Regions from separate parts of the Promicromonospora sp. NPDC050262 genome, predicted to be linked through region 2. Evidence: predicted binding sites of a transcription regulator. Region 2 holds the regulator's gene; each other region holds the start of a gene.
The links. Region 2 encodes LexA, which represses DNA repair genes until DNA is damaged. Its sites were predicted from a motif close to TCGAACANNTGTTCGA; they were not measured.
Positions count from the first base shown of each region.

Region 1: AB0I29_RS01610 (DUF222 domain-containing protein) is a predicted target of LexA. The motif match lies at 2,895-2,910, and genes of this name have one in related genera.
Region 3: ruvA (Holliday junction branch migration protein RuvA) is a predicted target of LexA. The motif match lies at 6,053-6,068, and genes of this name have one in related genera.

Region 1 covers NZ_JBFAKX010000001.1:366,084-375,988, forward strand. The annotation lists gene AB0I29_RS01600 (helix-turn-helix domain-containing protein) at 1-119, opposite strand, end outside; gene AB0I29_RS01605 (SDR family NAD(P)-dependent oxidoreductase) at 215-1,030, shown strand; gene AB0I29_RS01610 (DUF222 domain-containing protein) at 1,110-2,801, opposite strand; gene AB0I29_RS01615 (DUF2200 domain-containing protein) at 3,160-3,528, opposite strand; gene AB0I29_RS01620 (BMP family ABC transporter substrate-binding protein) at 3,568-4,245, opposite strand; gene AB0I29_RS01625 (DUF916 domain-containing protein) at 4,242-5,525, opposite strand; gene AB0I29_RS01630 (fibronectin type III domain-containing protein) at 5,736-8,186, opposite strand; gene AB0I29_RS01635 (HupE/UreJ family protein) at 8,396-9,637, opposite strand; gene AB0I29_RS01640 (FtsK/SpoIIIE domain-containing protein) at 9,771-9,905, opposite strand, start outside.
Region 2 covers NZ_JBFAKX010000012.1:42,652-52,556, forward strand. The annotation lists gene AB0I29_RS18245 (SDR family oxidoreductase) at 1-596, shown strand, start outside; gene AB0I29_RS18250 (aldo/keto reductase) at 666-1,730, shown strand; gene AB0I29_RS18255 (hypothetical protein) at 2,366-2,815, opposite strand; gene AB0I29_RS18260 (helix-turn-helix domain-containing protein) at 3,443-3,799, opposite strand; gene AB0I29_RS18265 (DUF5302 domain-containing protein) at 3,895-4,122, opposite strand; gene nrdR (transcriptional regulator NrdR) at 4,250-4,732, opposite strand; gene AB0I29_RS18275 (hypothetical protein) at 4,895-5,389, opposite strand; gene lexA (transcriptional repressor LexA) at 5,647-6,396, shown strand; gene AB0I29_RS18285 (L-lactate dehydrogenase) at 6,473-7,462, opposite strand; gene AB0I29_RS18290 (ATP-dependent DNA helicase) at 7,472-9,550, opposite strand; gene AB0I29_RS18295 (carbohydrate ABC transporter permease) at 9,631-9,905, opposite strand, start outside.
Region 3 covers NZ_JBFAKX010000001.1:36,642-46,546, forward strand. The annotation lists gene AB0I29_RS00165 (bifunctional (p)ppGpp synthetase/guanosine-3',5'-bis(diphosphate) 3'-pyrophosphohydrolase) at 1-2, opposite strand, end outside; gene AB0I29_RS00170 (adenine phosphoribosyltransferase) at 79-651, opposite strand; gene secF (protein translocase subunit SecF) at 674-1,765, opposite strand; gene secD (protein translocase subunit SecD) at 1,765-3,657, opposite strand; gene yajC (preprotein translocase subunit YajC) at 3,739-4,170, opposite strand; gene ruvB (Holliday junction branch migration DNA helicase RuvB) at 4,310-5,389, opposite strand; gene ruvA (Holliday junction branch migration protein RuvA) at 5,382-6,008, opposite strand; gene ruvC (crossover junction endodeoxyribonuclease RuvC) at 6,111-6,677, opposite strand; gene AB0I29_RS00205 (YebC/PmpR family DNA-binding transcriptional regulator) at 6,739-7,500, opposite strand; gene pdxT (pyridoxal 5'-phosphate synthase glutaminase subunit PdxT) at 7,569-8,204, opposite strand; gene AB0I29_RS00215 (Abi family protein) at 8,313-9,221, opposite strand; gene AB0I29_RS00220 (NUDIX domain-containing protein) at 9,535-9,905, opposite strand, start outside.

The DNA of each region.
Region 1 (9,905 bases), on a different contig from region 2:
TGCGTGACGGGGCACGCCTCGTACTCCTCGGTCGGGACCCGTCCCGGCAGGCGGCCGCCGACGGCGGCGGCAACCATGTGGGCGTCGGGGTGGGGCACATCGGTGTTCCCATCTGACATGAAAGTGCCTTCTTCCGAGACGTCCGCGGTGCCGTGAGGATCGATGACGTCACCGTACCCAACGGTCACGACCGCGAGACGACGAGGAGACACGAGTGAGCACTTCCCCCACGCTGCTGGTCCTGGGCGCCGGACCCGGCCTCGGCATGTCGGTGGCCCGGCGGTTCGGCAAGGAGGGGTACCAGGTCGGTCTGGTCTCCCGCAGTGCCGACCGTCACCCCGGTTACCTGGACGACCTCCGCTCGGCCGGGGCTCGCGCGGTCGCCGTCGCCGCGGACGTGCGTCGGCCTGGTGACCTGCGACGCGCGATCAACGAGGTCGCGGCGGAGCTCGGGCCCGTCGACGTCGTCTACCACGGGCCGGGTGCCGACAACCCGGCGGCCGCCCCGATCGGCATCCTCGACACGAGCGCCGACGACGTCCGCGCCGCAGCCGCCCAGGTCGTGGACCCCGCCGTCGAGCTCGCCGGGCTGGTGCTGCCGGGTATGCGGGAGCGCGGCAGCGGAGCGATCGTCTACGTGTCAGGGCTCAGCGCCGTCGTCCCGCTGCCGTTCCTCGGTCCGTTCGCGCCGGCCTCGGCCGCGCTGCGCACCTACGCCCTGACCCTCGCCGAGGCTGCCGCGCCCGACGGCGTCCACGTGGGCTCGCTCGTGGTCGGCGGGCTCATCGAACGCGGCGACATCCACAGGATGCTGACCGCGAGCCAGACGGACGTCGGCGGAGCAGATGCACCGGAAGCGACGCTCGATCCGGCGCCCGACCTCGCGTCGGACCTGACGTCGGACCCGGCTCCCGGCTCGGCTCCCGTCCCAGTTCTCGACCCCGACGACCTCGCTGATGCGGTCTGGCGCATCGCAACAGGCGCCGAACGCGAGGTCGTCTTCAACGCGCTCGCCCCGAACGCGGTCTGACCGGCGTCACCGTCGCCCTGGCTCGTCCCCACCTCGCACAGCCGTCGAACAGGCGAGAAGAGGCAGAGCCAGGGCATGGTCATGCCGCCGTTGCGGGTGGCATGGCGGACGGGTCGTCGGGGTCGACAGCCTCGCCGGGTGCAGGTGCGGGGTCGATGGGTGCTGGGTCGATCGGTTCGGGCACACGGATGCGGTGACCACGCGGATCGGTGAAGACCCACCCCGTCTCCACCAGCACACCGCCCGCGGTGTTGGCGTGGAGGGGTTTGCCGGCCCAGGACATCGTGATGCCCCGGGTATCGACGAGCTGGTGATGGAACCAGCACAACAACGCACTATTGGCCACCGACGTGGCGCCACCATCCGCCCAGTGCGTCACCGCATGATGCACCTCGCACCGCGACGGCGGCTGATCACACCCCGGGAACACACAATGCCCATCCCGCGCGATCACCCCACGCCGCATCTGCCCCGACACCGTGCGCTGCGCCCGCCCCACATCCAACACACCACCATCCGCACCGAACACCACCCGCGTCACCGCACTGTCACACGCCAACCTGCGCAACAACCCTCGCGGGATCCGACCACCCGACTCCGTGAACACCGCACCACCGGAACCCAACAACCCCATGCCAGCACCCACGCCCGAGTTCGGCACCCCTGAGTTCGGCACACCTGGGTTCGGCACGCCTGGGTTCGGCACGCCTGGGTTCGATGCACCTGGGTTCGACGCACCCCCGGTCGCCGACCGGTCCGGGACCCTCCGTCCGCAGGTCAGGCACGACCCCTCACGCGTGCGGGTGACCTGAGTGACCAGCTCCGACCAGGACACCGTGACATTCAGGTGCGGCCGGATCGACGCACCCGGCGAGGCCTGATTCGTGTCCAGCACCAGACGCGCAATGTCGGCCAGGCCCTGCGCACGGCGCTGACCAGGAGTCCTGGAGTCCTCCGCGGCCGGTGCACCGACCACCGCGTTCAACGCCGTGGTCAACAGCAGACCGTGCTCATCGGTCAAGAACCCCGCCACATGGAACCCGCCCAGGGTCCTGGACACATCCAAGAACTCACCCCGGACAGCCCTGTCATCGTCCACGTCATCGGTATCCGGATCCGTCACCGTCGCGAACCGGCGCGCCACCACCCGAAACTGATCCGCATTGAGTACCCCGGCCTCGCGCAGGACCAGGCCCTCACCCGTCACCAGGGTCCCCTCACCGATCGCGGCCTCGAGCACCTTCGTGATCCGGGCCCTGGTCTCCGACCCGTCCGGATCATCAGCCGGGTCAGGCAGATCCACCGCGACCGTGTCCACGAACGCCTCCGGTGTCGTGGTCTGCCCGGTGCGGGCATCGACCAACCACGCCAACGCGTCCTGACGGCTCCGGCTCGTGGGCGCGACCTCGCTCATCACCCGCGCATGATCCACACCCAGGACGCCCGCGACCAGACCCTCACGCGTCACCGGCAACGCCCGCGCCAACCGACGCGCCATCGCCACGTCCTTCCGCGCGGTGGACGCCGACACACCCTCCCGCAGCCGCAACCACGCCGGGAACGTGCGCGACATCCCACCACTACGCCACGACCCGTCGTCCTCGATCCGCGGCAACACCGTCAACCGCACACCCTCCAAACGACCCACGACCCGGCGCACCCGGGTATGAGCCTGCATCAGCCTGGTGACCGACGGCGCACCCCAACCATCCGCGACCCCCGGCGCGACCAACTCCGCCAGCTCACCCACCACGGCCTCGATCCGATCCAACACACCCTCCAACGAACCCGGGGACACACCACCGGACGCCACCCCCATCGAATCCACCCGTGCCACCCCCTGTGCTCGCCTGACACCATTGTCTCGAACATTCATACGCATCGCGAGGCACACATGAAATCTGTGGATAACTCTTCGCGCGCGAGAAGGCTTCGCGCCACGCGGAAGGCAGGCTGACCTTGAACAGGAGGACCTGGCTCGGCCACGGCCGTTACGGCAGCGTGCCCCGCTACGCACGGAGGCTCCCGGAGAGGCGCACGACCTCACCGAGGTGCACGTCGACACAGCCGCCCCGGGCCCGGCGCCGTCGCGGACATCGTCCCGGCAGCGGCGCCCGTGGAGTGCGGGCTCAGATGCCGGCCGTCGCGCTCCCCCGCAGGATCGAGGTCATCTTCTTGCCGCGTGCCAGCTCGTCGACCAGCTTGTCCATGTACCGGATCTGCTGCATCAGCGGGTCCTCAATGTCCTCGACGCGGTACCCGCAGATGACGCCCTTGATCAGGGACACGTTCGGGTTCATCGCGGGGGCCTGCGCGAAGAAGGTCTCCAGGTCGACCCCGCTGTCGATCGCCTGCCGGAGGCCGGCGTCGTCGTAGCCCGTGAGCCAGGAGAGCACCTGGTCCAGCTCGGCCGTGGTGTGGCCCTTCCGCTCCACCTTCTGCACGTAGAGCGGGTAGATGCTGGCAAAGCTCATCGCGAAGATCCGGTCTCGTGCCATCTCCCGACTGTATCCGGGCCCACCGACACCCCGAAGGAGCTAGCCGAGCTCGATGACGATGCCCGTCAGGTCGTGCAGCACGCTCGCCGCCCCGGCGGCGACCGCCTCGCGCGCACGGCCCGCCGTGACGGCGGCAGGGTGGGCGTCGTCGTTCCCCAGCCCCGTTCCGCGGAACTCCGCCCCCGGCCAGACGACGGCGGTCACGTTGTGGGTCGGCTCCGGAAGCTGCGCACCGACCACCAGGAAGTCGGTCTCCAGGTACTGGGCGGTGATCAGGGAGAACACGTCCACCACCCCGTCGCCGACGCCGACCACGAGGTCCGGCGCGGCCGCCACGGCCTCGTCGATGCGGCGCTCGACCTCGTCGTCGCTCCGGGCCGGCAGGACCGTCAGGTCCGCCCCGTGCTCCGCGGCATAGTGCTCGACGGCGTCCGTCAGGGTCGCGGTCGCGGCGTCGTCGCCGCGGGCGACGACGACGATCGTGTACCCGGCGGGGACGGCGACGTCGTCCCACGTGCCCGGCGTGGGGCGGACCGTCGCCTCCGGCGCCGGCTCGTGGCTCGACCCGACGAACCGCGCGGCGAACCCGGTCAGGGGCGCCGGGCTGGCGACACCGTCCGACGTCGGGCCGGGCGTGACGGCGCCACACGCGGCGAGGGTGAGCGCGACGGCGACCGCCGCCAGGCTCGCGGTGAGTCCCACTGCCGGCCGCCTCACGGCGCGACCACCTCGGACTCCTCGGCGGCTGCCTTGTCAGAGCCCGTTGCCCCCTCGGCCCGGACCGCCTCCTTCACCGCGCCTTCCACAGGAACACCCTCCGCCGCCGCGCGCTCCGCGAGCGCCTTCGCGACGGCCGCCTGGACGCGGGCGTCCTCGCGCTGCCCGCGGGTCCGGCGGCGGCGCACCATCACGACGACGGCTCCGACCAGCAGCACGACGACGACGAGCGGCAGCCACGGCACGGCCCACCCGGACGCGTGGGCCTCGACGGGGGCGACGCCGGGGGTCGCGCCCGCGACGTCGGGCAGCTGGGCGACGAGCACGATGTCGGCACCGAGCCAGAACAGCGGAGCCACGCCGTCGACCGGCACGGACACCGGCCAGGACTCACCCGGGAGGAGCTCGGGCACGTCGTCGGCGGCGCCCTGCGCGCCGAGCCAGCCGAACGGGCCGGCGACGCCGACCTGCTGGTTCGCGGCCAGGCGGACGTTGCCGTCGTTGCGGACGGTGTAGGTGACCGTCGCGTCCCCCGGCCCGAAGGGGTTGAGGGTCTGGTGGTACTCGACGTGCGCGTCGGTGACCGTCAGGCTCGGCGCGAGGTCGCCGGCGACCCGCAGGTACACGCGGATGCCGGACCGGGTCTCGTAGTCGAGCCCCGCGTCCTGGGCGGTGACGGTGCGCGAGGTCAGGATCGCTCCCGCGTAGTCGCCGGGCGTCGCGTCGTCGGGCACCTGGAGCGTGAAGGGGACGTCGGCGCTCTCGCCGGGCGCGAGGCGCACCTGGTCGACGGCGGGGTCGAGCCAGGACCCGACGTTCACGGAGCCGGTGTCGTTGGACCCGGTGTCGTCGGGCCCTGTGTCGTCGGACCCGGTGTCAGCGGCGTCATCCCGCGTCAGCACGTCGAGCTGCCCCGCCGTCGTCGTGTAGCCGTCGGCCGCGTAGATGTCGAGCCTCAGCGGGGTCTCGCCGTGGTTGGTGACGACGAGCTCGTCCGACACCTTGGCGCCCGGGTCCACCGTGTAGCGGAAGTTCTCCCGCTCGGTCCCCTGGTCGTTGGTCGCGGTGCGCACGCCCCAGGTGACGTCGTCGGTGGGTACGGCGGACGGCGCAGCAGCGATCGGCACAGCAGCGACCGGCACAGCAACGGCCGAGGGCCCGGCGAGCGCCGTCCCGAGGGTGACGACCAGGGCCACGAGCCCCACGGGCAGAGCCCTGAGCGCGGCTGAGGAGCGAGCGGCGACACGGCGCGTGGTCGCGCGGGCGGCAGGCACGGGCATGGAGGTTCCTTCGATGGTGCCGGACAGACAGGTTTCGGGAAGAGGGTTGACCGGGTCACCGGGCGGGCGACGCTCCTCGTGAGAGCGCCGCCCGCCCGGCGCGGGTCAGCCCCGCTCGGGTCAGCCCCGCTCGGGTCAGCCCCGCTCGGGTCAGCCCCGCTCGGGTCAGCCCCGCTCAGGTCAGCCCCGCTCAGGTCAGCCCCGCTCAGGTCAGCTCAGCGCGGTGAGCGTGAGCGTGGCCCGGTAGGTCCCGTCGGTGACGTCGACGGGGATCTTCAGGTCGAGGTCGGCGCCGAAGAGCGCCGAACCCGTGGTGTGCCCGGCCGCGGCGCGGCCGAGGGTCGCCGACTGGGACAGGCCCGGTCCGCCGGTGAACCCGGTCGCGACCTGCGCGCCGGCGACGGATCCGCCGCCCGCCTCGATCACGTCCGGCGTCCAGCCGAGGTACTTGCCGGAGAACGACTGGTCACCGGAGGTGAAGTCGCCCACCTGGGCCGACAGCGACCACTGCGGGCCGCCGCGGCGCGTGTCGGTCACCCGGATCGGGTTGATCGAACCGTCGGCGGCGTAGTGGTCACCGGCGGCCTCGGCGGTGCCGAGGTCGACCAGTGTGTTGGCGCCGTCGATGCTCCAGACGAACTCGCCCGGGGCGCCCTGCGGCACCACGACCTGCAGCTTCTGCGTGTCGGGGTCGACCGGCTTGGCGATGGTCACCTGGTCCACCACCGAGTTCACGGGGCGGTCGGCGTCCTTGGCCTCGGAGCGGATGGTGCGCACCGAGATGGCGTCGTCGGACACCTCCACGGCCGTGTAGTTGCGCACGTTCTCCTGGTTGAAGGCGGAGAGCCACCACGAGCCGGCCGCGTTCGCCGAGTAGTACTTCGAGCCGGACGCCGAGTTGGCCGTCACGTACAGCACGCCGCCGGGACCCGGGGTGAGGACGTCGGCGCCCGCCTCCTCGGCGGGGTCGGCCTTCTCGCCGTTGCGGATCAGGTACGAGCGGGCGTAGCTGTGGTCGTGGCCCTGGAGCACCAGGTCGATGCCGAGCTCGGAGAAGAGCGTGGGCCACGTGTTGCGGCGGTCGATCACGTCGCTGTCGGTGGCGTGCGGGCCCACCGAGTAGATCGAGTGGTGGAACGACACGACCTTCCACCTCGCCTCGTCGCCGTGCTCCGCGACGACGTCGCGCACGAACCGCTCGTGCGAGGCGTAGTCCCGGCTGTTGGAGTTGAGGTTGAGGAACAGCACGTCGTTGTAGACGAACCAGTAGTCGCCGCCCGAGCTCGTGCCGGAACCAGGGCCGGCCGTCTCGTCGAGGTTCGGCGTGTTGAAGTGCTGGCGGTACGCCTTGTTGCCGACGTCGTGGTTGCCGTTGTTCGCCACGAACGGGATCTGGCGCAGGTGGTCGGTCGACAGGAAGGCGTCGTACTGCGCCTCGCTGCTCGCCGACTCCACCTGGTCACCGGCCGAGAAGAGCATCTCGGCGTCCGGGTAGGCGGCCGTGGCGACGTCGAGCGTGTCGACCCAGCCCTCGGTGTCGCGCGGCACGTTGCCCGAGGAGCCGAGCTGCGGGTCGCCGAAGAACAGGAAGTCGAAGTCGCCGTCGAAGTCCTGCGTACGGAACGTGGAGACCGCCGACCAGGCACCCTCGGTGCCGGCCCGGCCCTCAGTACCGACCCGGTAGGAGTACGCGGTGTTCTCCTGCAGCCCCGTGAACGTCGCGTGGCGGTAGAACTCGCCGCTCGACGACGGCCCGCCCGTGGCCGCCACGCTGATCGCGTCGGCCGGGAAGACGCCGTCCACGACCTCGCCCGCGGGCGCGATCTGGGCCACCTGCTCGGTGTCCTGGTCCGAGTACCACGCCAGGTTGCGCTCGGCCTGGGTCGCGCCGATGCCGAGCACGAGGTCGGTCACCGTGGTGGTCGGCTCCTCCTCCGGCACCTCGACGGGAACCAGCGACTTGAGGTCGAGGTACACGTCGGAGCTGGCCGCCCGGTCGTTGTAGAGGCCGATCGCCAGCGTGTTCACGCCGGCCTGCAGCACGTCGGCGGGCACGCTGAACTGCTGGCTCACCGGGTCGCCGGCGCTGGAGCCGGCGTAGGTGAGGTTCTTCTGCGCGTCGGGGACGGCCTCGACACGCTCGTCGACGAAGCCGGCCACCTTGGTGCCGTTGACGAAGATCTGCACCGCGTCGTCGAACGTCACGTCGCCACGCAGCGACGCGATGTCCGCGAGCTGGTCCGCCGTGACGTCGAACGTGGTGCGCAGGTGGTACGTGGGGATCGCGACCTTGGTCGCCGCGGCCGGGTCCACGTAGTGGTCGAGCACCGTGGTCACGGGGAAACCCGAGCCGAGGTCCGGCGTCGCCGAGCCGTTCTTCGCACCGAACGGTCCGGTGGCGCGCTTCCAGCCCGCGTCGTCGAACCCGGCGTAGGTCCAGGTGAGCCGGTCGCTGCTGCCCGCGGCCGGGTCGGTGTTGGTGTCCGAGTACGCCCAGGTGGTCGTGCCGCCCAGGAACGTCGAGGGCAGGTCAGCCGCGCCCGCCGACGTCGCGGCATACGTCAGGCCGCCGGCGACGACGGAGACGAGCCCCACCGCCGCGACGGCTGAACGACCCCAGCCGCGCACGGACGCGGCCGGGCGATGGTCATTCGCTTGCATGAGTCCTCCAGTGAAGGGAGCGCCGAGCGGCGCCGAGCAGACACTTGCCCCGGGAGACGAATCGGTGCCGACGCCGGGGTGAGCGGCAGATGAACATGCGGCGCGGCGGCGGGTGATCTTTCGGCCCTGGACGCGAAGTCCCAGGTCAGCCAGCCGGTCAGCCCATCCGGTCAGCCCAGCAGGTCAGCCCAGCCGGTCAGCCCAGGAGATCAACCCAGCCCGAGCAGCCGCTGGCCGAACCAGAACAGCCCGACGAGCGTCACCCCGGCCGCGACCACGACGCCCGTCCACAGCGCGGTGCGCGGTGCGCGGCGGCGCAGCAGGGTCAGCAGCGGGAAGACGACGGCGATGACGCCGAGCTGCACCACCTCGATGCCCACGTTGAACACCAGGAGCGACCACAGCAGCGCCCACGAGAACGGCTCGTCGATGCCGAGCGCACCGGCGAACCCGAGGCCGTGGACCAGGCCGAAGCCGAAGACCACGGCGAGCCGGAACCAGTCGGCCCGATCCAGTCCGGCCCTGTCGAGGTGGAGCCGCCCGACCCGAGCCGGCTCCAGCACGCCCTCGTGTGGCGCCGCCGCGCGTCCCCGCCACATCCCCCACACGTGCCAGGCCGCCACCACCGCGATCGACAGCGCGATGACCGGCTCGACGACGGCCGCCGGCGCGCTGACCACGCCCAGCGCGGCCAGCAGGAACGTCACCGAGTGCGCCAGCGTGAACGACGTCGCGGCGAGCACCACGTCCCGCAGGCGGCGCGAGCCCACGATGAGCGCGAGCAGGAACAGCAGGTGGTCCGGGCCGAGCAGCAGGTGCTCCGCGCCCAGCACGAAGAAGTGCCCCATGCGCTCGTACCAGTGCTCGACCGTCGAGAAGGACGGCGTGTGCTGCGTGAGCGCGGCGCTGCCGGCGGCGCCGTCGAGCTCGTAGTCGAGGATCGTCGTGGTGCCGGTGACGTAGCCCTCGTCGTCGGCGAAGAGGGTGCTGCGCACCTCGTAGTCGACGGGCTCGCCCGAGTCGGTCGGAGCACCGCAGTCGTGGTCGAGCACCAGCACGGCGTACGGCACACCCTCGCGGTCGGTGATCTCGACGTCGCCGACCTGCGCCGGGGTGCACGCCACGCCGTCGGCCGTCACCTCGAAGCGGTCGGTGACGTAGCCGAGCACGGTGTCGGCGTGGGCGGCGAGCGCCGTCGGCTCCTCGCCGGTCTCCCAGACGGCCATCCCCTCGTCGAAGAAGGCGCGGTCGTCCTGGTACTCGGCGGCGGAGACGACGAGCAGGTCGTACTCCAGGCCGAGCTCGGTGCGCACGACGCCGGGCTCAGGGGTCGAGGCGTCGGCGTAGACGGTGGACGTGAAGCCGTGCGCGCCCGCCGAGGGGGCGAGCGCGGGCAGGAGGAGGAACGCGAGCAGCGCGGAGGCTGCCGCGACAGTCGGAGAGCGACGCACGGGCGGCACCCTCCACCACCGGGATGAACGGCCCGCGAACACCCGGCGAACCATTCCCGGCCAGCAAGACCAGCGAGCCGGGACCGGCAGTCCGGCCCCGGCTCGCGACAGCCTCCTCCAGCAGCGACACCAGCTACAGCGTCGGCACCAGCACCGTCATCAGCTCGCCCGACCCCAGGTGCACCAGCGCCTTGCCCGGTGTCACCTGCGTCGAGACCGCCGAGCGCGGCAGGCTCGCCCCGACGAGGTCGCCGTCGAACCGGTCCTG
Region 2 (9,905 bases):
AGCTGCCCCGCGGCGTCACCGTGATCCACGCCGACGCCGGCGATGTCTCGGCAGTCGACGAGATCCGAGGGGTGGTCGCAGAGCGGCTCGGCGCACTCGACCTCCTGTTCCTCAACGCGGGAACCTTTCAGCCCGCCCTCCTGCCCGAGGTGACCGAGGCGTCGTTCGACCGCCAGGTCGCCGTGAACCTCAAGGGCCCGTACTTCACGCTCCAGGGTCTCCTGCCACAGATCGCCGACGGCGGGTCCGTCGTGCTCACCGTCGGCGTCGGGGCACGCCGCGGCAGCATGGGGGCGTCGGTCGGCGCGGCGACCCGCGGCGCACTGCTCGCCATGGTTCCGTCGCTCGCCCTCGAGCTGGCCCCTCGCCAGATCACGGTCAACTCCGTCAGCCCTGGCCCGATCGACACACCCCTGTTCTCGAAGCTCGGCCTGCCGGACGACGCCCGCGAGGCGATGCGCGAGCGCGTCCCGCTCGGCCGGTTCGGGTCCCCCCGGGACGTAGCCGAGACCGTCGCCTTCCTCGCGTCAGACCGTGCTCGGTACATCACCGGACAGGACATCACTGTCGCCGGCGGCTACGGGCTCGGCGCGTGAACACCATCGCTCGTGGCACTCCGACGAGCTCCACACGCGCCGGCGTCGGCACCATCGAAGGAGAATGACATGCCACTGACACTCGACACCTACCGTCAGCTGGGCCGCTCCGGCCTGCGGGTCTCTCCCCTGGCTCTCGGGACGGCCACCTTCGGGAACGACTGGGGCTGGGGAGCCGACGAGCACGAGGCCCGCCACCTGTTCGACGAGTACGTGGACCGTGGTGGCAACTTCGTCGACACCGCCGTCACCTACACCGACGGCACCTCCGAGAGGCTGCTCGGCGAGTTCGCGCGCGGCAGGCGTGACGCCCTGGTGATCGCGACGAAGTACACGACGCTCCGTGACACGAGAGATCCGAACTCCGGCGAAGCGAGCCGCAAGAACCTGTTCACATCGGTCGAGACGAGCCTCCGCCAGATCGGCACGGACTACATCGACCTGCTGTACCTGCACGTCTGGGACCCTGGCACACCGGTGGAGGAGATCCTGCGCGGACTGGACGACCTGGTCCGCCAGGGGAAGGTCCGCTACATCGCGATCTCGAACACGCCGGCCTGGCAGGTCTCCCGCCTGCAGACCATCGCGGACCTCCGCGGCTGGACCCCGCTGGTCGCCATGCAGCTTGAGTACAACCTCGTCGAGCGCACCGGCGAACGAGACCTGCTTCCGATGGCTCAGGAGCTGGGACTCGGTGGCGTGCTCTGGTCCCCTCTCGCCGGCGGGGTGCTGACGGGGAAGTACTCACGTCAGGACCTGGCCGGGGCCTCGCCGGGCGACGGCGGGAGCGCGCGGAAGCAGTTCAACGTCGCGCTCGGCGGCGTGAACGAGCGCAGCCTCGCGATCGTGGACACCGTCAAGGAGATCGCCGCCGCGATCGGCCGGACGCCCGCCCAGGTCAGCCTGGCCTGGGTGCTCGGGCGCCCGGGCGTCACCGCTCCAGTTGTCGGCGCCCGCACGCCGGCGCAGCTCGCCGAGAACCTCGAAGCGCTCGACGTCGACCTCAGCACTGCCCAGCTCGAGAAGCTCGACGACGTGAGCGCCGTCGACCTCGGCTTCCCGCACGCGATGCTGGCCAGCGACCACATCCGCGCCCAGGTGCAGGGCGATCTCACGATCGAGAGGCGCCGCTGACGCAGGCCGCTGCTGGGCGCCGCCGTCAGGGTGGCGCCCGGCGCGTGCCGTGACGGAGACCGCGTTCGGCAACCGCGGCCCCCACATCATGCTGGGGCCGGGCGAAGCGACCCAGATCGCGTAGGCCGACGGCGTCGAACACCGAGCGGCTGCTCGCGGCCGTGCGCCGCTTCGACCCGGAGAACGTCTTCCGCGCGATCGCCCTGCCGGAGCCGTCGACGCCGCTCCCGACCGGGACGGATCGCTGAGCTCTTCTTCGGGCACCGGTTCCTCTCGGTGCCGCAACATCTTCTGGACCGCGCAAAGGCGCTGGGACCGCTCGCGAGGCGCGTTTCGATCCGCACCGCCCGACGATAAGGGGCGGCCAGAACGGTCATATTCCGCCGCTCCCGGACTGTGTGCCCCACCATGACACGGGGACAAGACGCTGGGCAACCGTAGGCATCCGTGGGTCCTGCAACAGTGTCATGACGCGTGTCAGAGGGCCCTCCAGCCGGGCAACTGTGTCACGAACCGTGTCAGCCAACGGCTCTGAGCATCACAGTTTCCAAAGGTCCTTGAGTGTCACACGCACATGATGGAGGTGCTGCCGGACAATGCCCCCGATGCCGAAGCAGCATCCGGCGCGTGAAATCTTAGTTCTCGTGAACGGCGAACCAGGGCTCGCGTAGGTCTTGCTCTGTCGTGACCCCGTCCCAGGTTTCGAACATCGAAAGCAACTGCCGGGTTCCGCTCTTCACGACTGCCCAGTCCGGATCCATCCGGTAGAGGGCCTCAGCCGCGCTTGGTTCCCAGGCCGCGCGCCAATGCCACTTATCGATTCGCGTGTAGCCAGCCTCGCTGGCCGTCTCAAAGTCCAACGTTGTGAGCGACACGACAACGACATTGGCTCCTTCGTGAGAGAGCCAGGAAACAAGGTCCCGCCACCACCGATCCCGCAGCTGCTCCTGTGTCTCCTCGCCCAATGCCGCGAACCACGACGGTTCCTGTGCCTCGACCAGCGGTAGCGGTCCTGGAGCCTCGGCAATGTAGACGACGCCCCAGGCCGGGTGTGAATACCGCGAGCAAGGGTCCGGCTCGTTCATCGCCACCTCCGGTTTGGCGAGACACGCCAATGGTTGAGCGCCTTGTGCTTTCCCTTGCCGATGCTCCGTGACCACGATGGCGCCAGCGGCGAGCAACTCTCTCCCGAGCCGGCGATTGACGCGCTGAGGTGTGCGGCGGTAAGCGACATCGTCCGGCCCACGTAGCGACCCATCAGGCAGCTCCTCGAGCTCCGTCGGCCCCCGACTCTCCATTTCCGAAGACTATGACGAGGTCCGGCCAGGTCTGAGACCCGGAGGCCGTCGCCCACGCCGCGAAACACTGCATATCGGGCGAGCTGATACTCGTACTTATCGATCGTCTGCGTCCTCAAGGGTGGCCGTGGCCACGCAGAACGCACCTGCAATTCGGTGATCCACTGGCGACATGCGAGTCCGACTTTCGAATCCGGCTTGAGTTCGTCCGAGCCACGTCCAGCCGCGAGGAGCTTGACGACCGCGGCCTGTACTGCGAGACGCGCCTTGTCCTCATGGGATGCGTTTCGAGAGACGGGCACAATCTCTCCAGCAGGAGCTTCAGCTAGTTCTTGCCCGCCACGTCTTGGGTCCGGTCTGCTTGACGGAGATACAGCCGTGTTCGCCCGGCTTGAGTTCGGTCCCGCCCATGACTCACCACCCCGACCCGGTGGTGCGATGCTCCGGCGCAGCCCCGTCGTCATCGCCGTCAGTGCCCGCGACACGGGACTTGAGCCAGGCGCGCACGTCCGCGTCAGCGAACAGCAGATGGCGCCCGACCTTGTCGGCGCGGGGTCCCTGCCCGTGCTTGCGCCACGCATGGACCGTCGCTGGCGTCGTGCGCAGGTACGCGCAAAGTTCCTCGAGAGTCCACATCGGCGTGCGGTCCCCGGGCTTGCTAAGCGGGTCTGTCATGTACCTGAGGTGTGCCACCGGGACCGCCAACGTCGCGTGTCGACTGGTATTGACGGGCACCCCTGGGTACTCGAACTGTGTCATCAACCGTGTCATCACGGGTCGCCTCTTCCTTCTCTAGGCGCCTCGCGAGAACGGCAAAGGCCGCTGACCAGCTCAGATACCTGGTCAGCGGCCTCGGTCGAGCAGGCTCAGCCGGACTTGCGGCGGAACATCTTCTGCACGGGGCCGGTCGTCTCCGAACCGTGCACCGAGCCCGTGTTCACGTCGCCTGCGGCGGAACGGCCGCGTGCGGCGTTCTTCCGGTCCAGCGCTTCCTTGAACCGTGCCTTCGCGTCCACGCTCGGCGCGGTCGCGGCCTTGGGCGCCTCAGCGTCCTGAGCCACTGCCTCCTCGGCACCAGGCTTCTCGTCCGTCACACCGATCACCTCCTCCTGTTTCGGGGGTCCCTCGATCGGGTCCGTCGTCGGCCCCAGCCTGCCCCACCGCGCGCCGGGGTGCCAATCGCTTTTCGTACCCTCGCCTGCGAGCGGCCCGTCCGGGCCGCTACGCCTGCGCGGCGGCGCGCTCCGCCGCGCGCTCGGCGCGCTCCGCGCGCAGGGAGGTGATGGCGCTCTCGAAGTCCTCGAGCGAGTCGAACGACTGGTAGACGCTCGCGAACCGGAGGTACGCCACCTCGTCGAGCTCGCGCAGGGGGCCCAGGATCGCGAGGCCCACCTCGTACGCGTCAATCTCCGCGCTGCCGTTGCTGCGCAGGGTCTCCTCGACCCGCTGGGCCAGGATCGCCAGGTCGTCGTCGCTGACGGGTCGGCCCTGGCACGCCTTGCGCACGCCCGCGGCGACCTTGTCGCGGCTGAACGGCTCGGTGGCGCCGGACCGCTTGACCACCGACAGGCTGGCCGTCTCGACGGTGGTGAACCGCCGGTTGCAGTTCGGGCACTGCCGCCTGCGCCGGATCGACAGGCCGTCGTCGGCGGTCCGTGAGTCCACCACGCGCGAGTCGGCGTGGCGACAGAACGGGCAGTGCATGCTCACTCCTGCGTGGTCGGCCACGGACCGGAGACATCCGGTCGCGCCCCGACCGTAAGCGGGCAAACCACCCCCATGCAACATCGCCGCAACATTTGACGGCGAATCGTGGCCTCCGTCCACTTCTGCGGCCCGTCCGGCCCCTTCCGCGGGGCCCTCCGGTCACTCCTTCGGGAGGAGCAGCAGCTCGCCGACCCGCACGGTGCCCGACGTCATCTCGTTGAGGTCCTGCAGCCGCGCGACCGCCTGCCGCACGTCCTCCCCGGGCCTCACGACCTGCTCGGCGAAGCCCCAGAGCGTCTCCCCCGGCTGCACCGCGTGCACCCGGACCTCCGTGGGCTCGCCCGGCGAGCTGGCGACGGCGGTCGCTCCCCACGTCGCCATCGGCGCGACCACGAGCATCACCAGCAGCACCAGCACGACCCGGCCGCGCCGCGTGAGCCGCAGCCCCGCGAGCCCGAGCCGGTCGGCGAACGTGCGCGGCCCGCGCACCGGGTACGAGTGGCCGGCCGGACGGGGCCGGGGCGGTGCGGACGCCCGGCTCGGCGGGTACGTCGGGCGCGGCTGATACGCCCGCGCCGCGCTCGACCCGGGCACCGACGCGTACGCCGGTCCGTACGCCGGGGTGTACTGCCGCAGCGGGATCACGTCCCCCATGGCCCCTCCTCGAAAGGTGACTCGAACTCTTGTCCGTCATACACACGTTCGTCGAACGCTCGTACCATTGTGTAGCACGGGACACCGTAGAAGTCGAGACACGCTCGAACATTCGTTTGAGCCGAGCACATTTGTGATCTAGAGTGGGCAGCGCACAGGAGAACATTTGTCGGAACGGGAGGGGCACGGGCATGACGGGACGGGACGGGACCAGCGACACGAGAGCCGTCGACACGGCACTCTCGGGCGTCGCCACGTTGGACGCGCCGGGCGACGGGGCGGTCGCCGACGTGCACGCGATCTCGCCGGCGGACCGCCTCACCGAGCGGCAGCGCCTTGTGCTGGACACGATTCGGCAGTCGTTCGAGACACGCGGCTACCCGCCGTCGATGCGCGAGATCGGCGAGGCCGTCGGGCTGGCCAGCCCGTCGAGCGTCAAGCACCAGCTCCAGATGCTGGAGAAGAAGGGCTTCCTGCGCCGCGACCCGAACCGGCCGCGCGCCATGGAGCTCGTCGAGCCCCTGGCCGAGCAGGTCGAGAAGCCGACGCGCGGCGAGATCCACTGGCCCGAGCCGCGGCGTAGCGGCCAGGTGCACTGGGGCGGCTCGGTTCCGGACGACGCGAGCACGCCGCCGCCGTCGTACGTGCCGCTCGTCGGCCGCATCGCGGCCGGTGGCCCGATCCTCGCCGAGCAGGTCGTCGAGGACGTGTTCCCGCTCCCCCGCCAGCTCGTCGGTGACGGCGAGCTGTTCCTTCTCAAGGTCGCGGGCGACTCCATGGTCGACGCCGCGATCTGCGACGGGGACTGGGTCGTCGTGCGCCGCCAGAACGTGGCCGAGCAGGGCGAGATCGTCGCCGCCATGATCGACGGCGAGGCCACGGTCAAGACGTTCAAGCAGACCGACGGGCACGTGCTGCTGCTGCCGCAGAACCCCGCCTACGAGCCCATCCCGGGTGACGAGGCGCAGATCCTGGGCCGCGTCGTCGCGGTGCTGCGCAGCCTCTGAGGTCTCGACAGGCTCGACCGACGGGAACGGGCTCGACCGGCAGTCGCTGGTCGAGCCCGTTCCCGTCGGTCGGGACCTAGAACCCGAACCTTCGCTGTACCGCCCGCACGCTCTCCGCCGACGCGCGCAGCCCGGCCAGCTCGTCGTCCGACATCGGCACCCGGACGGTGTCCGTGACGCCCCGCCGGTCCACCAGGGACGGCACGGACAGGCACACGTCGCTGATGCCGTGGTAGTCGTCCAGCAGCGAGGACACAGGCATGATCCGGCGCTCGTCCTTCAGCACCGCCTCGATGATGCGGGTCGCGGCCAGGCCCACGGCGTAGTTGGTGGCGCCCTTGCCCGCGATGATCCGGTAGGCGGAGTCGACCACCTCGTGGTGCACCTCCGCGCGCACCGCGGCGTCCAGGGGCGCGGCGCCGCCGACCGGCACCCAGTCGAGCAGCGGCACGCCGCCGATCGAGGCGGAGCTCCACAGCGCGATCTCCGAGTCGCCGTGCTCCCCGGCGATGTAGGCGTGCACGTTCCCGACGGCCACCCCGCACCGTTCCGCGAGCACCACGCGGAGCCGCGACGAGTCGAGCACGGTGCCGCTGCCGAAGAGCCGCTCGCGCGGCAGGCCCGAGATCTTGAGGGCCGCGTACGTCACCACGTCCACGGGGTTGGTCACCATCAGGTAGGTCGCGTCCGGCGCCACCTCGACCAGGCCGGGCAGGATCGTGCGCATCAGCCCGATCGTCGCCTCGGCGAGGTCGACGCGGCTCTGGCCGGGCTTCTGCTTGGCGCCCGCCGTGACCACCACGACGTCGGCCCCCTCGCACACCGCCGGGTCGTCCGAGCCGATGACGTGCGCCTGGGACGTGAACATCAGCCCGTGCTGCAGGTCCAGCACCTCGGCGTCGACCTTCTGCCGGTCGATGTCGAGCAGGGCGATGGTGCGGGCCGAGCCGCGGGTCAGCGCCGCGAAGGCGAGCGTCGATCCCACGGCCCCCGCACCCACGACGGCGATCTTGGTGGTGCGGGATCCGGCGGGCTGGGCTGCGGAGACGTCCGAGGGGGCTGCCATGCCCTCAGGCTATGTGTCGAGCCTGGCGAGCGCGGCGCGGACCAGCTTCGGGTCGGTGGTCGGCCAGAACCCTGGCATCGACCGGGTGAGGAACGACGCGTACCGCGCCGTCGCGAGCCGGGGGTCGAGGACCGCCACCACGCCTCGGTCGTCCATGCTGCGCACCAGGCGGCCCGCGCCCTGCGCGAGCAGCAGCGCCGCGTGCTGCGCGGACACCGCCATGAACCCGTTGCCGCCCGCCTGCTCGACGGCGCGGGCGCGCGCCGCCTTGACCGGGTCGTCCGGGCGCGGGAACGGGATGCGGTCGATCAGCACGAGCTGGTTGGACGGCCCCGGCACGTCGACGCCCTGCCACAGGGACAGCGTGCCGAACAGGCACGTGGCCGGGTCCTCGGCGAACTCCCGCACGAGGGTGGGAAGCTGGTCGTCGCCCTGCGCCAGGATCGGGAAGTCCAGCCGCTCCCGCATCGCCTCCGCCGCCGCGTTCGCCGCGCGCCGGGACGAGAACAGCCCGAGCGTGCGGCCACCGGCGGCCGTGATGAGCTCGGCGATCTCGTCGAGCTGTGCCTCCGTGGTCGGCTCGCGGCCGGGGGCGGGCAGGTGCCGCGCGATGTAGAGGATGCCCTGGCGCGGGTAGTCGAACGGGCTGCCGGCGTCGAGGCCCTGCCACGGCGGGGCGTCCTCGCCCTTGAGCCCGAGCGTGCCGGCGACGGCGTCGAACGTGCCGCCGAGCGCCAGGGTCGCCGAGGTGAACACGCCCGTCGACTCGCCCAGCAGGTGCGTGCGGATCAGGCCGGCCACGTGCAGCGGCGCGGCGTGCAGCCGCGTCACGTTGTCGCCGAACCCGCCCCAGCCGTTGTCCGGGCGCGAGCACCACAGCACGTCCGCCGTCGTGTCCTGCGCCGCCATGCGCTCGGCCGTCTCGAAGAGCTGGAGCATGGCGCCCTGCGCCATCTTGAGCCCCGGGTCGGGCTGACCTGCGTCCTTGCCCTTGGCGCCCTTGCCGCCGGCGTCGGGCTTGAGGGTGCTCAGTACCTCGCGCGCGGCGTCGCGCACCGCGCCGACCGCCACGCGCAGCTCGTCCGGCAACCCGCTCGGGAACCGCTCGGCCGGCGCGGTGACCAGCAGGGTGCCGAGGCTCTGCGCCGCCGCGTCGAGGGTGTCGGTGTTGGTGCCCGCGTGCCGCCGGGCCAGTCGGGCCGCACTCTCCACCGACGCCATGGACAGGTCCACGGTGGCCGACGACGTCACGCGGTCGGTGAGCTCGTGCGCCTCGTCGACCACCACGACGTCGTGCTCCGGGAGCACGCCCGGGCTGCCCGTGGCCGCGATGCCGAGCATCGCGTGGTTGGTCACGACGACGTCGGCCTCGCGGGCGGCGGCCCGCGCCTTGTCCGGGAAGCACTCGGCGAGCATGGGGCACTTGCCGCCCAGGCACTCCATCGCCGTGACGGACACCTGGCGCCAGGCTCGCTCCGGCACGCCGGGCACGAGGTCGTCGCGGTCGCCCGTCTCGGTCTCGCCCGCCCACTCGTGCAGGCGCCGGACATGGTCGGCGAGCGAGGCGCCGTCGTCCCGCCTGCGGCTGCGGGCGGCACCCCCGGCCGCCTCCTCCGTCTTGGGGTGGTCCTCCCCGCCGGGCAGATCGAAGAGCGTGGTCTCGTCCTCCGGGTAGCCGCCGCCCACCTTGTGCACGCACAGGTAGTTGTGCCAGCCCTTGAGCAGCGCGACGCGCGGCTCGCGCGGCAGCCGCGGCGCCACGGCCTTCGCCACGAGCGGCAGGTCACGCGTGATGACCTGGCGCTGCAGGGCCAGCGTCGCGGTCGAGATGATGACCTTGCTCTGGGCGGCCACCGCGTGCCGGACGGCGGGCACCAGGTACCCGAGCGACTTGCCCGTACCCGTGCCCGCCTGCACCAGCAGGTGCTCGCCCTTGTCGATCGCCTCGCCGACCGCGACGGCCATGCGGTGCTGGCCCTCTCTGCGCCCGCCACCGAGCTGTCCGACGGCGAGGTCGAGCAGCTCCTCCACCTCGGGAATCTCGGCGGAATCGGTGCTTGCGGCGGGTGCGTCGGGAAGGCTGGTCACACGCTCGATCCTAGGCCGGACCACCGACATCCACCCTGCCTCGTCCACAGGCCCGGGCACCCGCCGGACGCCGTCCCCAGCTACCCCTTCACGGCCCCGCCCAGACCCGCGCCGCTGAGGAACAGCCGCTGGAAAGCGAGGAACAGCGCGATGGGCAGCACCGTCGAGATCGCGAGCGCCGCAAGGAACACGTCGAGCTCCAGGTAGGGCGCGATCGCGGGCAGGCGGACGGACAGCGGCTGGTTGTCCGGGTCGGGCAGCACCAGCAGCGGCCAGAGGTAGTCCTTCCAGGCGGCGATCACGGCGAAGACCGAGACGACGCCGAGGATGGGCTTGGACATCGGCAGCACGACGG
Region 3 (9,905 bases), on a different contig from region 2:
ATGTACGCGCCTCCTTCCCCGGGATGAAACCCGGAGTCGCCAGTCTAGCCCTGGACCTCTATTCGCCGTCCGACCGGATCAATCACCGGACGGGGTGTCCACCCGCAGGAGAGTATCGACGTTGTGGCCGTGGAGCCTGTCGCGCCCGTGAAGCGCCTCCAGCTCGATCAGGAAGGCGAGCCCGGAGACGACTCCACCGCACTGCTCCACCAGCTCTGCTGCGGCCGCCGCGGTACCGCCCGTGGCGAGAACGTCGTCGATGATGAGAACGCGCGCACCGGGGGTGAGTGTTCCCGAGCGCAGCTCGATGGACGCGGAGCCGTACTCCAGGTCGTACGAGACGCTGTGCGTGGGCGGCGGGAGCTTGCCCGCCTTGCGCAGGGGCAGGAAGCCCAGGCCGAGCGCGTGGGCCACGGGCGCGCCGAGCAGGAAGCCGCGGGCCTCCATGCCGGCCACGACGTCCACGCCGTCGGCCAGCGCGAGGCGGGTGAACGCCTCCACCACGTCGGCCAGGCCCTCGGCGTCGGCCAGCAGGGGCGTGATGTCCTTGAAGAGGACACCGGGAGAGGGAAAGTTCGGGACGTCCGCGATCAGGTCGCGAACGCGCGTCGCCCTCTCCGGCGCCAGGCCGGAGAGGGCGACGTCGGTCATGTCGTCTGCCACGAGGCGGAGCCTACCGGCGACGCCTGGGCTGAGCCGCCTGTCCCTGGTGGTGACCCGGGACGAGCTGGGCCGAACCGGACGCGGCAGCGGCCAGCATGCCCTCGTCCGCACCCTCGGCCACGAGACCCGCGCGCAGGTCCATGACCTTCTTGGTGTGGGCCGCGATCTTGGGCTCGCGCTCACGCAGCGTCACGTCCAGCGGCGTCGCGAAGAAGAGCGACGACAGCGCACCCGCCGCGATACCGACGAACAGCGACAGCGAGATGTCCTTCAGCGTGCCGGCGCCCAGCAGGAAGCCACCCACGAAGAGGATGCCCGCGACGGGCAGCAGCGCCACCACGGAGGTGTTGATGGACCGGACCAGGGTCTGGTTCACCGCGAGGTTGGCCCGCTCGGCGTAGGTGCTGCGGGTCTGCTCGGTCACCGAGGCGGTGTTCTCGCGCACCTTGTCGAAGACGACCATCTTGTCGTACAGCGAGAAGCCCAGGATGGTCAGGAAGCCGATGATCGTGGACGGCGTGACCTCCCAGCCGATCACCGCGTACACGCCGGCCGAGACCAGCACGTCGGTGAGCATGGCCACGATGGCCGCGACCGACATGCGCCAGGCGCGGAAGTAGACCGCCATGAAGACCGCCGCCGCGAGCACGAACGCCACGGTGCCCCACAGCGCCCGCAGGCTCACGGACTGGCCCCAGGTCGGGCCGATGAAGTTCGACGTGACCTCGTCGACGCTCACGCCGTAGGCGCTGGCCAGCGCCTCGCCGACCTGGTCGGTCTGCTCGCTGTCGAGCTCCGAGACCTGCACGCGGACGGCGTTCGCGCCGACCTGGCTGACGTGCGGCTCCTCGCCGGGAGCGACGGTCGCGACCGCGTCGATCGCGACGTCCTCGTCCGTGGTGGAGACACCCGAGACGGTGAACTCGGAGCCGCCGCGGAAGTCGATACCGAGGTTCAGGCCCTGGAAGACGAGCACGAGGATCGACGCCGCCGAGAAGAGCGCGACGATCGAGTACCAGAGCCGCCGCCGCTGGACGATCGGGTACGACCTACGACCGGTGTAGAGGTCGTTACCCCACTGAGCAAAGCCACCCCGCGCCATCAGCTGTTCTCCTCGTTCTGAGCCGGCTGGGTCGTCTCTGCGGACCCTGCGGCAGCCTTGCGCTCGGCGGCACGCCGCTCCGCGATCGTCATCCTGCGGCCGTCCTCGGCGGTGCGCGGCGCCGGGGTCACGGACTGCGCCGTGACCAGCTCCCGGTCGGGCTCGGCGGTGCCGAGGTCGGGTGCGTCGGTCGTCGCGTCCGGCCGCGCGCCGGAGAGCTGGCCGGCGCCCCGGTACCGCGGCGTCACCTCGATCCGGTCGGCCGAGAGCCCCGACCACTTGTGGCCGTCGCGGAAGAACGGCACCTTGGCGAGCAGCTCCATCATCGGGTGCGTGAACCAGATGACCACCATGACGTCGATGATCGTGGTCAGACCCAGGGTGAACGCGAAGCCGCGCACGCCGCCGACGGTCATGAAGTACAGGATGACCGCGGACAGCAGGTTCACGGCCTTCGCGGCGTAGATCGTGCGGCGCGCACGGACCCAGCCGCGCTGGACCGCGAGTCGCAGCGACCTGCCGTCGCGCAGCTCGTCACGGATACGTTCGAAGTACACGATGAACGAGTCCGCGGTGAAGCCGATGGCCACGATCAGACCTGCGACACCCGGCAGGGACAGGCGGTAGCCGATGCCCCAGCTCAGGAGCGCGATCACCACGTAGGTCATGGCGGCCGCGACCACCAGCGAGGCGACCGTCAGCAGGCCCAGCGCGCGGTACTGGAACAGCGAGTACACGACGACGAGCGCGAGGCCGATCAGACCGGCGATCAGGCCGCGCTGGAGCTGCTCGGAGCCGAGCGTGGCGGAGATCGTGTTCTGCCCGTCGACCTGGAAGGTCAGCGGCAGTGAGCCGAAGCTGAGCTGGTTGGCCAGCGTGGCGGCCGACTCCTGCGTGAAGGAGCCCGAGATCTGCGCCTGACCGTTGGTGATCGCGACGTTCGTGCTCGGCGCCGAGACGACCAGGCCGTCCAGCACGATGGCGAACTGGTTGCGCGGCTGCTCCAGGTTCACCAGGCGCTCCGTGGTCTCACGGAACTCCTTGGTGCCCTCGGTGTTGAAGTCGAGGTTGACGCCCCACTCGTTGGTGACCGTCCCGTTCGCGCCCGGCATGAGGCCCGACGACGCGCTGGTCAGGTTGGTGCCGTCCACCTCGACGGGGCCCAGGATGTACTTGGCCGCGCCGGTCTGGTCGCACGTGACGAGCAGGCGGTCCGGGTTGTCCCCGCCGCCGCCCTCGAGGTTCTTGGGGTCGGTGCAGTCCAGCGCGTCGTACGCGGCCTGGACCGACGGCGTGATCTGCGCCAGGTCCGAGGGGTCGGTCGCCGCCTTGATCGCCTTGTCCTGCTCGGCGAGGTCCTCCTTGGTCGGCTCGGCCGCCGCGGCCGCGTCGCCGCCGTCGGCCTGGGCGTCGTCGCCCGTGCCGTCCGCGGACGCCGACGGGCTCGCCGAGGGCTGCGTCGTCGGGACCGGGTTGCCGATGGCCAGGACCGGGCGGAACTTCATCTGCGCGGCCTTCGAGATCAGCGCGACGGTCTCGTCGTCCACCTCTCCCGGGATCTCGACCACGATCTGGTTCGACCCCTGGGCAGCGATCTCCGCCTCGGTCACGCCGTTGGCGTCCACCCGCTGCCGGATCACGCCGATGGCCTCTTCCATCGCCTCGGGGGTGATCTCGGAGCCGTCGGAGGTCACCGCCTTCAGGATGACCTGGGTGCCGCCCTGGAGGTCGAGGGCCAGACCGGGTGCCAGGCTCGCGCCGTCCGGATTGTCGCTCGACTTTCCGTCGAGCTGCCAACCTGCCAAGAGGGCGCCGAAGGGCAGCAGGATCGTCAGGATCGTCAGGAGCACGATCGTGCGAACCGGCCGCGAGCGCCGGGTGTCAGTCGCCAACGTCTGTCTCTTCTCGTGTGCGCGCCGGGGTACGTCCGGCGCGGGTTCGGCGCCGTCCGGGGTCACCGGACGGCGCGGCCGTCACTTGCCGTCTGCGTCGGCGTCCCGTCGCTGCTGCTCCCGGTACTCGCGCTGGGCGGTGTCGAGGCCAGACAGATCGTCGGGGACGTCGGTCGCGTCGGGGCTGATCGTACTTCCCGTTTCGCTCTTTGCTGTGACGTCGACCTCATCTGCCGTGTTGTCGGTGTCCGCGTCGTCGGCGACGGGCTCCTCGACCTGCTTGGAGATGGCGGCGCGGAGCCAGGTGGTCTGGCTGCCGGGGACGGACTCGATGGTCACCTGGTCGTTCGCGTCGTCCACCTCGACGACGGTCCCGATCATCCCGGAGGCGGTCATGACCTTGGCCCCGACCGTGAGGTTGTTCCGGAACTCCGCCGCCGCGCGCTGCTGCTTGCGGGTGCGGGAGGACATGAAGAACATCGCCACGAGGAGGATCGCGACGAGAATGAGCATTTCCACGGTGAGGTCCCTGTTCGATTGCTGTGTCGGATGTGCTGCGCACGTTCGTGGCGCACGACGAGGATCCCAACCAGTGTAGTGCTCGGGCGTGGATCCCCGGGCTGCCCGCGGTGGGGGCGCCACAACGACAACGTCAGGGGTCGAGCAAAGTTCCCGGGCCGGTGCTGCCGGTCGTGGCGCCGGCCGCCTGCGCGGGCGGCGTGAGGCCCAGGTGCTCCCAGGCCGCGAGGGTCGCGACACGGCCGCGCGGGGTGCGCCCGACCAGCCCCTCGCGGACGAGGTAGGGCTCGGCGACGGTCTCGACGGTCTCGGCCTCCTCCCCCACGGTCATGGCGAGCGTGGACAGGCCGACGGGCCCGCCGCCGAACCGGGTGCACAGGGCGGTGAGCACCGCGCGGTCGAGGCGGTCGAGGCCGATGAGGTCGACCTCGTAGACCTCCAGTGCCGCCCGCGCGGCGTTCAGGTCGAGGCGGCCGTCGCCGCGCACCTGCGCCCAGTCGCGGACGCGGCGCAGCAGCCGGTTCGCGATGCGGGGGGTGCCGCGGGAGCGGCCGGCGATCTCGTGCGCGGCGGCGTGGTCGAGGTGCACGCCGAGCAGTCCGGCGGAGCGCAGGATGACCCGCTCCAGCTCCTGGGGCGTGTAGTAGTCCATGTGCCCGGTGAACCCGAAGCGGTCACGCAGCGGGGCGGGCAGCAGGCCGGAGCGGGTGGTGGCGCCGACCACGGTGAACCGGGGCAGCGCGAGCGGGATGGCGGACGCACCGGCACCCTTGCCAACCACGACGTCGACCCGGAAGTCCTCCATGGCGACGTACAGCAGCTCCTCGGCGGGGCGGGCCAGGCGGTGGATCTCGTCGATGAACAGCACGTCGCCCTCCTCCAGGGAGGACAGGACGGCGGCGAGGTCGCCCGCGTGCTGGATGGCGGGTCCGCTGGTCAGGCGCAGGTGCGACTCGAGCTCGCCGGCGATGATCATGGCCAGCGTGGTCTTGCCGAGCCCGGGCGGGCCGGACAGGAGCACGTGGTCGGGCGGGTTGCCGCGCGCGATCGCGGCCTGCAGCACCAGGGAGAGCTGGTCGCGCACGACGCGCTGGCCCACGAAGTCGTCGAGCCGCTTGGGGCGCAGCGCGGCCTCGGCGGCGCGCTCGATCTCGTCGGCGCTCGGGGCGACGATCCGGCCGCCGCCCTCCGTCTCGGTCGAGACCTCAGCCACGGTGGCCTCCCAGCACGCGCAGGGCCGCGCGCAGCGTCGAGGCGACCTCGTCGGCCGCCACGGAGTCGGCGCCCGCCTCGGCGAGCACCTTCGCCACGGCGTCGTCGGCCTGCTTGGCGGGCCAGCCCAGGCCCGCGAGGGCCTCCACGACCCGCTCGGAGTGGTCGGTGGCGCCCGCGGCGGCGCTGGGCGCGGCCTCGGCCGGCGCGAGGCCGGACGGCGGCCCCAGCCGGTCGCCGAGCTCCAGGACGATGCGCTGGGCGCCCTTGCGTCCGATGCCCGGCACGCGGGTCAGCGCGGCGAGGTCCTCGCCGGCGACGGCGCGGCGCAGGGCGTCCGGGGTGTGCACCGCGAGCATCGCGAGCGCCAGGCGCGGCCCGACGCCGGAGACGGTCTGCACCACCTCGAACACGTCCCGCTCGTCCGGGTCGCCGAACCCGTAGAGCGTCATCGAGTCCTCGCGGACCACCATGCTCGTGGCGACACCGGCGGTCTCGCCGACGCGCAGCCCGGCCAGGGTGGCGGGGGTGGCGTGCACCAGGTAGCCGACGCCGCCGACGTCGACCACCGCGCGGTCCAGACCCACGTGGGCCACGGTCCCCGTCAGCGAGGCGATCACGGGCTCCCCCTCCTTGCCTGCTGGTCCGGCTCGCCGAACCAGTATCGAACGTCAGTGCGAGGAGCCTAACAAGCGGAGGGAGGTCTCCGGGGAGGCACGCCGTCAGCGGCGGGGGCGCTGCTTGGCGGCCTGCTCGGCCGCGGCCCAGGCGCGCTGCGCGGGCGTGAGCTCGTGCCGGTCGCCGCCCTGCAGGGCCCCGGCGGGGCGCCACAGGTGGCAGACGGCGAGCGCGAGCGCGTCGGCGGCGTCGGCGGGCCGCGGCGCCTCGTCGAGGTCGAGGATCCGGGTGATCATCGTCGTCACCTGCGCCTTGTCGGCGCGCCCCGAACCGGTCACGGCTGCCTTGACCTCCGACGGGGTGTGCAGCGCGACGGGCACGCCACGGCGGGCCGCGGCCACCATGGCCAGGCCCGCCGCCTGGGCAGTCCCCATCACCGTGCCGACGTTGTGCTGCGCGAAGACGCGCTCGACCGCCACCACGTCCGGGACGTGCTCGTCGAGCCAGCGCTCCAGGCCCTCCGCGATCCGCAGCAGGCGCAGGTCCGTGGACAGGTCCACGTCCGAGCGGATCACGCCGACGGCCACCATCCGGGCCCGCCGCCCGGGCAGGGAGTCGACGACGCCGACGCCGCACCTGGTCAGACCGGGATCAACACCGAGAACGCGCACGGAGAAACCCTCTCACGTGCGGGTTCCTTCCCTGCGCGGACACGGCCGGGGGGGGTGAGTGCTACTCCTCCTCGTCGAGCGCCGCCATGACCTCGTCGCTCGCGTCGAAGTTGGCGTAGACGTTCTGCACGTCGTCGCTGTCCTCGAGCGCGTCGATGAGGCGCATGATCTTGCGGGCGCCCTCGACGTCCACCTCGACCTGCATGGACGGGTGGAAGATCACGTCGGCCGAGTCGTACTCGATGCCGGCCTCCTGGATGGCCGTGCGCACGGGCACCAGGTCGGTCGCCTCGGTGAGGACCTCGATGACCTCGCCCTGGTCGGTGACGTCCTCGGCGCCGGCGTCGAGCGCGGCGAGCATGACCTCGTCCTCGCCCACCCCGTCGGCCTTCGGCACCACGATCAGGCCCTTGCGGGAGAACAGGTACGACACCGATCCCGGGTCGGCGAGGTTGCCGCCGTTGCGGGAGAACGCCAGACGGACCTCGGAGGCCGCCCGGTTCTTGTTGTCGGTGAGGCACTCGACCAGGACGGCGATGCCGTTGGTGCCGTAGCCCTCGTACATGATCGTCTGGTAGTCGACGGCGTCGGCGCCCTCGCCGGAACCGCGCTTCAGCGCACGGTCGATGTTGTCGTTCGGGACCGACGACTTCTTCGCCTTCTGGACCGCGTCGAACAGCGTCGGGTTACCGGCGAGGTCGCCGCCGCCCGTCCGCGCCGCGACCTCGATGTTCTTGATCAGCTTCGCGAAGAGCTTGCCGCGCTTGGCGTCGATCGCGGCCTTCTTGTGCTTGGTCGTGGCCCACTTGGAGTGACCTGACATGCCTCTACCTGACTCCTTGCATTTCGATGGCTCTTATCAATGGCTGACGAACGGCGAGGGGAACCCGCTCAGCCGCCCGCGACCATGCTGACGAACAGCCCGTGCACGCGCGCGTCCCCCGTGATCTCGGGGTGGAAGGCGGTGGCGAGCAGCGACCCCTGCCGTGCTGCGACAATCCTACCGGCGGCCGCCACAGGACGGCCTTGCGTATCCACAGCCGGGATGCGGGACAGCACCTCGACCTCGGGCCCGGCCTCCTCGATCCAGGGGGCGCGGATGAACGCGGTACGCACCGGGCCGCCGTCGCCGACGTCGGAGATCCCCGCGAAGTCGAGGTCGGTCTCGAACGAGTCGACCTGCCGCCCGAACGCGTTGCGCCGGACGACGACGTCCATGCCGCCGACGGTCTGCTGGTCGGCGGTCCCGTCCAGGATCCGGTCGGCGAGCAGGATCATCCCCGCGCACGAGCCGTACACCGGCAGACCCTCCTTGATGCGAGCCTGCAGCAGGTCGCGGAGCTCGAAGATGCGCAGCAGCTTGTCGATCGTCGTCGACTCGCCGCCGGGCAGCACGAGCCCGTCGACCGCCGCCAGCTCCCCCGGCCGACGCACGGTCACGCCGTGCGCCCCCGCGGACTCGAGGGCGGCCAGGTGCTCGCGGACGTCACCCTGCAGGGCCAGGACGCCGATGGTCGGGTTGCTCACAACCGTCCATCTTACGGCGGTGGCCGACCGACCTGGGACGTCACCGGCTGTGCCCCCGCAGGGGAAACAGCGGCAGACGAGCGGCCCATGACCTGTTGGCCCGCTGCTCTACGACATCAGATCAGCCCACTCGGCCGGGAATCCCATGTCGGCGAGACTGACCACCCCGTCCGCAGGGAAGTCGGAGAGCAGGCGCACCAGCTCGGCCTTCCAGTCGCCGTCCATCGAGACCTTCTCCATCAGGAAGCACAGCACCATCAGCGCCGGGTAGAACCGGGCACGATCGCGGTGCTCAAGCCCGGCGAGATGCTTGAGCCCCTTGATCCCCTGCAGCGCCGACACACGCACGGTGTCCGTGAAGTGCCGGTTCCAGAGCCGCGCGTGGTGCGCGCACGTGTTCCGGGCGATGTTCAAGGTTCTGAGCCAGTTGGCGAGGACCGCCCCGTCGCCGGCGCCCGTCCGGTCGACGACGTCGAGCCGGCGGGCGATCTCGTCACGGTCGCGCCGCTTGAGCCGCTGGAAGAGCACCGAGAGCGCGCCGAAGTCCACGACCTCCAGAGCTGCCCAGATCGGCAGGTCGCCTCCGTACTTCCGGCCGTAGTGCGCCACGTACTCCTCGGACGACCGGGCTTGGTGTGCGCGAAGCTTGTGCACCCAGCTCGCGTGCCGCGACGGCCGGCCCTGACCGGACGTGGAGAAGCGCGTCTCGAGGTGCCCGGGATCGAGGTGTGCGAACGGTCCGCGACGGCCCAGGACATCGGTCACCTTCACCCGGATCGCCACCTCGATCCGCTCGATGGCGTCCATCGTCAGAAGCTTGAGCCGACGATCGAACTCGTACACCCGCAGCACCTGGTTCAGGTCCGTGCCCGGGCCTACGTCGGCAGTGCGCACAGGGCGGCCGTGGAGGGACGAAGCGGCCTGGTCGATGACACGGTAGGGATACCAGTAGCCGCTGAGGCGGTGATAGCCGATCTGGCCCAGCGCGAACACGCAGGACGCGTCGTCGAGCCGCATGCCGCGTCGTCTCAGCAGGGCTTCCTGCTGCAGGATCGACAGGTGCGGCTTCAGGTACCGGGACATGGCGCTTCCTCGAGATTGCGGCCGGTTGAGGCTTGGGCAGTCGCAGGGACGTCGAAGGTCCCGCTCACTGGCTTCTCGAGGATAGGAGTGCTTCCGCAAATCCTCTAGGCGAAAGCGTGATGGCCGAGGACGGAGACACATGAAGACCGGCCCGTGATCGCTGGGCGATCAGAGGGACCGGTCGTGTTACTTCAATTCTACGGGGAGCTCCGGCGTGACGCAACGGACGCACCGCGGCTCGGCGGGCTCAGTCGTCGTGCTGCTCACCCAGGTGGCGGACCTCGCCGTCCCAGCCGGCCACCAGGTGGTCGATGACCTCCGGCAGCTCCGGCGGGAACACCTCCAGCGGCTGCGCCCGCAGCTCCGCCGCCGTCAGCCAGGCCATCTCGTCGAGCAGCTCGCGCTCGGCGTCGGTCCAGCCGTCGGCGGTGACCTCGATGGCGTCCGGGATGCGGGCGAGGTAGAAGACCTCGTACTGCCGGCACGTCTCGGCGAAGAAGTCGAAGATGCCCGTCCGCGTGAGCACGGGCCCCACCAGTGCTCCGTCAGGGAGGTCGATGCCCACCTCCTCGCGGGTCTCGCGCTGTGCAGCCTGGACCGGCGTCTCCCCCGCGTCGA